Regions from separate parts of the Chryseobacterium gambrini genome, predicted to be linked through region 1. Evidence: riboswitches for the same ligand, from Rfam matches in the RefSeq annotation. Region 1 holds a riboswitch; the other holds the start of a gene.

Region 1 (4,217 bases):
TAAGATAACCGTGTGCCGCGTGAATCTCTATGACATCGAAACCTGCATCTACAGATCTTCTTGCTGCCTGTCTGAAGTTTTCAACCTGTTCTTTAATTTCCTCAATGGTTAAAACATGTGGAATTCTTTCGGTCGGATGATACGGAATCGGACTTGGTGCGATGGTTTCCCAGCCTTCTTCAATAGGGATCTGTACATTGTTCCATGCAGATCCTTTTCTTCCGGCATGCGCAAGCTGAATTCCTATTTTGGTTTCTGAGTTCTGGTGTACAAATTTTACAATTTTCTGGAGTTTTTCTGCCTGTTCGTCGTTCCAGATTCCCATACAGTGATTGGTAATTCTTCCGCGGGGTTCTACTCCCGTTGCTTCAACGATGATTAATCCTGTTCCGCCCTGCGCTCTGCTTCCGTAATGCACAAAATGAAAGTCGTTGGCTAATCCGTTTTCGGAAGAATACATACACATTGGAGACATTACCCAACGGTTTTTCAACTCAACATTTCTGAATCTGATTGGAGTGTATAACATTTTTTGATCTGATTTTTAAAATTTTTAAAGAATGTGATGGTGTTGCCCACCTCATGAAAAAAAAGTAAATTTATCCCCCTTTTTTTAAACCCACAATATATGAAAAAAGAAACTCATATCAGTTACGAATATTTTAACAATAACGCTGAACTGAACGATATAGAAAAAAAATTATTTGCAAAAGCGAAAGAAGCGCGCGAGAATGCTTATGCTCCCTACTCTCATTTTCTGGTTGGCTGTTCTGTGCTTCTGGAAAACGGAGAGATCTACACCGGGAACAATCAGGAGAATGCGGCGTATCCTTCGGGGCTTTGCGCGGAAAGGACTGCTCTTTTCTGGATCGGGGCAAATTTTCCGTCTGAAAAAATAAAGAAAATCTTTATTGTAGGCGGACCGAAGGAGTTTTCTGAGAAAAATCCGCCGATTCCACCATGCGGATCGTGCAGACAGAGCATTATTGAATATGAAACGAAGCAGAATGAAAATATTGAGCTTTATTTTTCTAATCTGAATGATGAGGTGGTGAAGGTACATTCTATTAAGGATCTTCTGCCGTTTTATTTTGACGGTACTTTTTTATAGTTAAAATGTTTAAATAATAGTAAATAAGAATTCAGGTTGGATTTTCGCAAGGGCGCAAAGTTGTTTAAGATAGTATGCTTTAAGGCGCAAGGATTTTATCTGCGATAAAATTTCATCAGCATTATAAAAGAAAATTTTTAATTTTCTCCTTGTGTCTTAAAAGAATAGAAATTTTATCAAACCTTTCACCTTAGCGTTTTTATTTTTATTTTAAAAAGTTTAAACTCCTGGCTGGATTTTTATTTAAGGGAAAGTTTTTTAAGAAGGGACTTTCTTTCATCACATAAGTCACATGAGATTTTGAATGATGCGTATTTAAAATAGAAGAACCCATTAGTTTTTGAAAATCTTTGATTTTCTTCCTTAGTGATGCTTATTTTAAAGTAATTAAAAAACTTGCTTAAACTTTTTTCCACAAAAAATGCAAAAGATTTAAACACTTTAGTTTTTTAAGTTTAATCCTTGAAATGGAAAAAAAAGAGCACATAAGTTAAAAAAAATCAGAGATTTTTTCTCTTTGCAGACTTTTGAAATACTTAAATAAATCCAATAAAGTTTTTTGTCTTTTTTGCGGCTAAATTTAAAATGAATTTAAAGAAACTTAAAGTAAGTTTTTAATACATTTTAAATAATTCTGGCTGAAAATTATTATTTATTTTTCAATAGAATCTGAGTTTTATAAAACTGTTTATTTTCTGCGGTTTTATTTTCCTAGCCCAGATTGAGCGGCATGTCTGAGCTCTTTTTTGGATTCGGCGGCGGCTTTTGCCGCCGCCGAATCCAAAAAAAGCGAGTAGCGAAAGCTGGAAAAAGCTCCTGATCTTGTTTTTTTTTGCAACACAACAAATCATTGTTTTATTAAAAAGATACTTAACGGCTATTTTTTTTGTCAATAAATTAAAAAAGTTATCTTTGCAAAAATTTTGGTTTCCATTAATTTGGAATGAAAAGGGAATTGGGCGAAAATCCCAAACTGTCCCCGCAACTGTAAATCGCATATAAGATTTCTACGATAAACCACTGTGAAAACGGGAAGGTGTAGAAAGCGAAAGTCAGGAGACCTGCCAAAATGTAATCTTAAAAACATTGCTTTCGGAGGAAAAGTAAAATAGGAATGGCATTAAAAAGATCTTTAGTACTGCTTTTTGCATCATACGGTTGTTTTCTTTACGCGCAGGAGAAAGCTATTGACACCGTTTATGTTTTTGACAATCAGATGAATAAGGTGAAACTTTTTCATCCGGTTACTACAATTACTCCCAAAGACATCGAAAAAAATTCCGCCAATCTATCTGAAACGTTACGTTTTCAGTCGGCTGTTTATATTAAGGAAAATGGCCGCGGTGCGGTTTCTTCACCTTCTTTCAGGGGAACAACGGCGCAGCAGACTGCTTTTGTGTGGAATGGAATTAACATCAATTCTGTTCTTTTAGGACAGGGAGATGTTAATAATATCGCGATTTTCGGTTATGATGCGATAGAAGTGAAAGCTGGCGGCGGAAGTGTGGTTTACGGAAGCGGAGCAATAGGAGGAAGTATTCACCTTAACAATGAACTGAAATTTAATGAGGGTTTTCATGCAACTTTACATAGTGAAGTGGCTTCTTATGAGACGTTCCAGAATCATTTTAAAACTTCTTTCAGCAATTCAGATTTCAGTTTTAAGGCATCCGGAAATTATTTCATCAGTCAAAATAATTATGAGGTTCCTGAGAAGCAGTATATCAACCGAAACGGTAAATATTTTAACGGTACAGCGAATATAGGTTTTAGCTATAAAATTGCCCGAAATCAGAAAATCTCGTGGCAAAGTCAGTTGTACGACGCGGAACAGAATTATCCTATTTTCACGGAAAACGGCAATCGTACGAAATATGCAGCGCAGACTTTCCGAAGCCTTCTTACCCACGATGTGAATTCGAAATCGATTTCAAACAGCCTGAAAGCGGCTTACACGGAAGAAAATTTCCAGTATTTCGGAGTTTTTGAGGCTCCTAAAACCAGTGGCGGAACGGGAAAAATCCTGATTTTTAAAGATGATTTCAATTATTTCATCACGCCTAAACTGAATGTTAATCTTATCGGAGAGTTTCAGATCAATAAAGGGGAAGGCTATCAATTCAGAATTGAGGATGTAAAGAGAAATATTTATTCTGTTGCAGGATTGTTGAGATATTTCCCTACCCAAAAGCTGAGACTGGAAGCCGGAATCAAGAAGGATTTTATTGAAAATATAGAATCGCCTTTACTCTATTCTTTTTCTGGTAAATGGAAGGTTTCTGACTGGTACAGTTTAGGGGCAAGTTTTTCAAAGAATTTCAGATTTCCTTCTTTTAATGATCTTTACTGGAATCCGGGCGGAAACTTGGATCTGAAGGCTGAAACGTCTTTGCAGACTGAAATGAGCCACGAATTGACGTTTGGAAAATTCATGTTGAGTATCACGCCTTATTACATGAAAATAGAGGATATGATCCAATGGATTCCTACTTCTATGGGATATTGGTCACCAAGAAACGTAAGAAATGTTGAGTCTTATGGTCTTGAGTCTAAAATTGGGTTTCAGCACAAGTTTTCTAAAGAACATTCTTTAAAAATAAATACGGGATACAGCTATACGAGATCTGTAGATCTTGAGACGAAAAATCAGCTGATGTATGTTCCTCTTCATAAGGTTTTCGGGAATGCAGATTATCAGTACCGATTTATGAATCTGTATGTTCAGGGAATGTTTACGGGTAAGACTTTTACCACTTCTGATGAGAATAACGATTATCTTATAAAACCATATTTCGTCCTGAATGCAGGATTGTCTGCAACTGTTGCCAAAAAGTATACTTTAGGATTGAGGGTAAATAATATTACCGACGAGATTTATGAAACGATGGCTTATTATCCATTACCTAAAAGAAACTACAGTTTTTACATCAACTTAAATTTTTAAAATCAATTATTATATTATGAAATTCAACAGACTTTTTCAGCTTTTACTGGCTTTGATCCTTGTGATTAATGTTTCATGTAGTGATGATGAATATGTAATGCCGTCGCGAGGTGATTATGAAAACGGATATTTTATTGCGAATGAAGGAAACTTCGGAACACC
Region 2 (4,217 bases), 1.9 Mb from region 1:
AGCTGATCAACATTCATGTCGAGTATAGCGGAACCGTCAGGATTTACCGTACCAATACCTACACTTCCATTACTCTTAACAACAAAGTCGTCGGAAGACTGTACATCTGTTGGTGCGTTGTTCGGATCATTCGTTGTGGCAGAAGTAGATTTGCCGTCTACGTGAAATACACCTTGCGGTTTCGTGGTATTAATACCAACCTGAGCAAAAGATTTAAATCCCAAAACTGTAAAGGAAATGAGAAGAAATAATTTTTTTTTGTTCGTCATAATATATGTTTTTTAAGGGGGTTCATCAGATATTTATATTAACAATTATAAAGCTTAAATTTTTATTGTAATTTTGCTAACTGAAAAACACATTGCAAATATAAAGTCACTTTATCGAGTCTAAAACAAAAGATAAATGATAAATGGCTTTTCATTGCAACTAATATAAACTACTGATAATCAAAATAATTAATAAGTGATTTTCTGAATTTTATTATATTAGATTGGTATGGGGAAAAAAAATATTGAGAGCGAAGTGCTTAATCTGAAAAGAGAGCTCGCCAACAGATACGTCTATATACTGGGTGTAACTTTTATTACATTCATCCTGGTTTTCTCATTTTATATGAAAGATCCGGTAATGGTTTATTATCTCATCGGAGGTTTTTTTTCATTACTGCTTCCTTTTTATATAGTAGGCAATAACTATGATGTTCTTAAAGTCGTAAAAATTTTCATTATTGTAATGCCGCTCTACAATCTGTTTATCATATTCAGATTTTGGAATATTTCTGTCTGCAGTCTGATATGGATTGTTACATTGCCATTCTGGGCTTATACTTTTTTTTCTAAAAGAGAAGTTGTTTTCTTTACCGTATACGCCATTTTTCTTATAAGCTTTTGCTGTATATTTGCCGGAAACGATTATTTCGGATATCCTTTTAATGATCTTGAAAAAGGACGTCTTACAGATGCTTTCATCCTTACCGTCAATCTGATACAGATATTTTTAGGAACTTATTACAAAAGCCAGATTCAAAATTTAAAGAATAAAGATATATTTATTGAGAAGAAGATTTCCAAACCCGTTCCGGTTGCAGATAAAGATTTACAACTTGCGGAAAATATTTTTGAGAAAATAGACAATGAGGTGATTGGCAATAAACTCTTCAGAAATGCAGATTTAACGATTTCTGAGCTCAGCAGTACGATTAAAGTGAATAACAATTATATTTCCAAAGCCATAAAAATCAACGGATTCGATAATTTTAATCATTACATCAATACGCATCGAGTGATATATGTAAAAGATAAATTACAGAGTGATGAATTGAAAACGATGACTTTAATGCATATCTATTCTGAAGCCGGATTTAAAAATCAGTCAACGTTTAATAAAGTATTCAAGAAAATAGAAGGGGTAACTCCGAGTGAATATATACAGAAAACCAATACAAAGGTTTCATGACAGTTTTTTTAATTTAAATTAGTTTAGATACATTCATCAGTTTACTTTTATACTTTTGAAAAGTTTAAACAAATTTTAATTTATATATTTGAACTGTCAAAAAATTTCATGATGATGTCTCTACGTAAAGCATTTTATCTTTCAGTTTTCGGTGTTTTTTCTTTTGTGTTGGCGAAAGGTCAGAATAAAGTTCCTTTCGGTGTTGTAAAAGCTGAAGAAGGTTATGCAATGGTGCGCGTTCATAAAGACGACTACAGAAAAATCGTCGATAAAATCCGTATGAAAACAGGAGATGTTTTTATTTACGAAAAACCTGCACCGGGAGAAACGGAATGGATCTGGATAAAATATCCTGAAAAAGAGGACACGGAAAAACCTTTCGTGAGATACGACAGCATTACTAAAGAAGGTATGGTTAATAAAAACCGTGTGGTTTTTGTAGATAAATTAGCACCATTTACGCCTTCAAAATCCAAGAACGGAAAATCTCTGATCTTTACAGACGATACCAATCCTAAAATTCCGGGAAATCAGAGAACAAAAGTCATCATTGATGTTTATCCTTCCTATGCGCACATCAAGAAACAGGAAAAAGATGCCAATGGAAATATTATTAAAGTTGACAAAGTAAAAGCCTGGGGTATAGGAAAGGAATTACCTGAAGGTTTAACCGAAATAAAATCTGTACGCGTTCAGCAGCCGGGAAGAGGTTCTGTTTTTGTAAGAGACGCCATTAAAAATATGTTTCAGCCTACAATGGATTTCAATAATGTTGGGGTAACCGCCATCGACAATGATCATATTTTTCTATATATGATTAACGGTTCCGGTGAAAACCGCTATACAACGATCTGGACTATCAAACAGGGAAAAGCCGAAAGCCAGATCATCTATAAAACTCCCGAATAATTCATTAATAATCATTATTTTTGTACCCGAAAAGCATCCGTCTTTAACTCTTTTGTAAAGTCTGTTACTTTTCAGGAAACTGGTTTTGCTTAACTGCAGATTAAAAGGGAATCGTGTGAAAATCACGAGCTGTCGCGCAACTGTAAGTAACTGAAGTCTTTATTAAAATCCACTGTGCTGGTCATGGGAAGGAAATAAAGATGTTACAAGTCAGGAGACCTGCCTTTTTCTTCATAACAAAAAACTTTCGCGATTTGAAGTTTGTTGATCTAATGGACACTCAGAGATTTCTGTCTCTGCTTTTTCTGTTGTTCTTCTATTTTTCATCTCGCTTTAATTAATAATGATATATGACTACAGAAGAAAGAATTGAAGCATCTGAAACCCGAATTTTCAAAGCGGTTTTCCCGAACACAACCAATCATTACGATACCCTTTTCGGAGGTACAGCGATGCAACTGATGGATGAAGTGGCATTTATTGCTGCCACCAGATTTGCAAGAAAACGCGTGGTAACCGTAAGCAGCGATAAGATTGATTTTAAAAGATCGATTCCTGCCGGAACCATTGTTGAACTGATTGGAAAAGTGGTTCACGTCGGAAAAACGAGTATGAAAGTAAATGTGGAAATTTTCACGGAACAGATGTATTCGTATGAAAGGGAAAGAGCGATCGTAGGCGATTTTACTTTTGTAGCGATTGATGAGTTTAAGAAACCTATCCAAATCTTATAAAAAGGTTCCGGCGACCTTCTGTCGCCGGAATCCAATATTTTCAATGTTCTTTAAGGCGGTTTCGGCGGGCAAAGCCCGCCGAAACCTTTCTATTTCAATACCTTTTCAGTTTCCAAATTTTTCAGCAGCAACAATTGAAAAGCCTCTCCCAATTCATCTGAAGCTCTTACAATGGCATTTTCCAGCATATTTCTTATTTGCTTTTCCGTGACTCCGGCTTCCGTCCAGCTTTTTCCTGAAGTATGGGAATTTAAAATAAAAGGCATAATGCGGTCGATCGCGCAGGCGAAAATTGCATCAGGAGTCTGCTCTTCCTCAAATTCCTGCCAAAGATTAAAAAATTCGGAGCGCAGCGGTTCGTCTAAAATTCCGAAGATTTTCTGAGCTGAAACTTTCTCTCTTTCAAATTTCCCAACCATTGCCGCTTCATCAAATATGAAAGTATCTCCTGCTTCAATCTCCACCAAATCATGAATAGACAACATTCTGATTACCCTCAACAAATCGATATCTGCTCTGTTTTTCGCATACGGAAAAAGGATCTGCGCCAGAATAATAATCTGCCATGAATGTTCCGCCGTATTTTCCCTTCGTGAATCGTCTGCATTGTAATTTCTTCTTTGTACATTTTTCAGGGCATCAACAGCCAGAATAAAATCGATTTCCTTTTGTATTTTCATTGTATATATTATTTAGACGTCATTATTCCTCAATCATTTAGAATATTTTTTATCCTTTTTACTTAAAAAATCCACCTGACTTTGTTAAAGTTTCTACACAAAAGAAAAAAATATTGGTTTAAAAAATATCAGACTTTCATGCTTATGAGAACGCTGATTATTTTGATAATGAATTTATGATAAATCTTTCGTTTCTTTTATGGTTAAAATTAAAAAAAGCATAAAATTAAAATGATAAAACAGGTAATACAAAAATATGACTTTTAGCTTTAAACATATTTTAATTCAGAGATTAGTATTACATTTATTATAAATATTCAACATGACCCCAAATTACAATTATCCTACAGAAATTAAAGGAAAAAGAAAACTGTATTCACTTTTATACGGAATAAACAATCCTTTAGAAGTGATCAGCGGAAATCATAACATTGCA

What was found. Region 1 has a riboswitch for cobalamin ahead of PFY09_RS07000 (TonB-dependent receptor plug domain-containing protein). Riboswitches for the same ligand answer to the same signal wherever they lie in the genome.
Region 2: it holds a riboswitch for cobalamin, as region 1 does, so the genes downstream of both, PFY09_RS19560 (acyl-CoA thioesterase) here and PFY09_RS07000 (TonB-dependent receptor plug domain-containing protein) in region 1, are expected to answer to the same signal.

Annotation. Positions count from the first base shown of each region.
Region 1 is NZ_CP115857.1:1,574,302-1,578,518, forward strand. It holds gene PFY09_RS06990 (NADH:flavin oxidoreductase/NADH oxidase) at 1-529, opposite strand, end outside; gene cdd (cytidine deaminase) at 629-1,111, shown strand; cobalamin riboswitch at 2,019-2,194, shown strand; gene PFY09_RS07000 (TonB-dependent receptor plug domain-containing protein) at 2,226-4,055, shown strand; gene PFY09_RS07005 (DUF5074 domain-containing protein) at 4,072-4,217, shown strand, end outside.
Region 2 is NZ_CP115857.1:4,227,051-4,231,267, reverse strand. It holds gene PFY09_RS19575 (hypothetical protein) at 1-269, opposite strand, end outside; gene PFY09_RS19570 (helix-turn-helix domain-containing protein) at 499-1,458, shown strand; gene PFY09_RS19565 (hypothetical protein) at 1,573-2,367, shown strand; cobalamin riboswitch at 2,431-2,608, shown strand; gene PFY09_RS19560 (acyl-CoA thioesterase) at 2,718-3,101, shown strand; gene PFY09_RS19555 (HD domain-containing protein) at 3,191-3,781, opposite strand; gene PFY09_RS19550 (cytochrome P450) at 4,104-4,217, shown strand, end outside.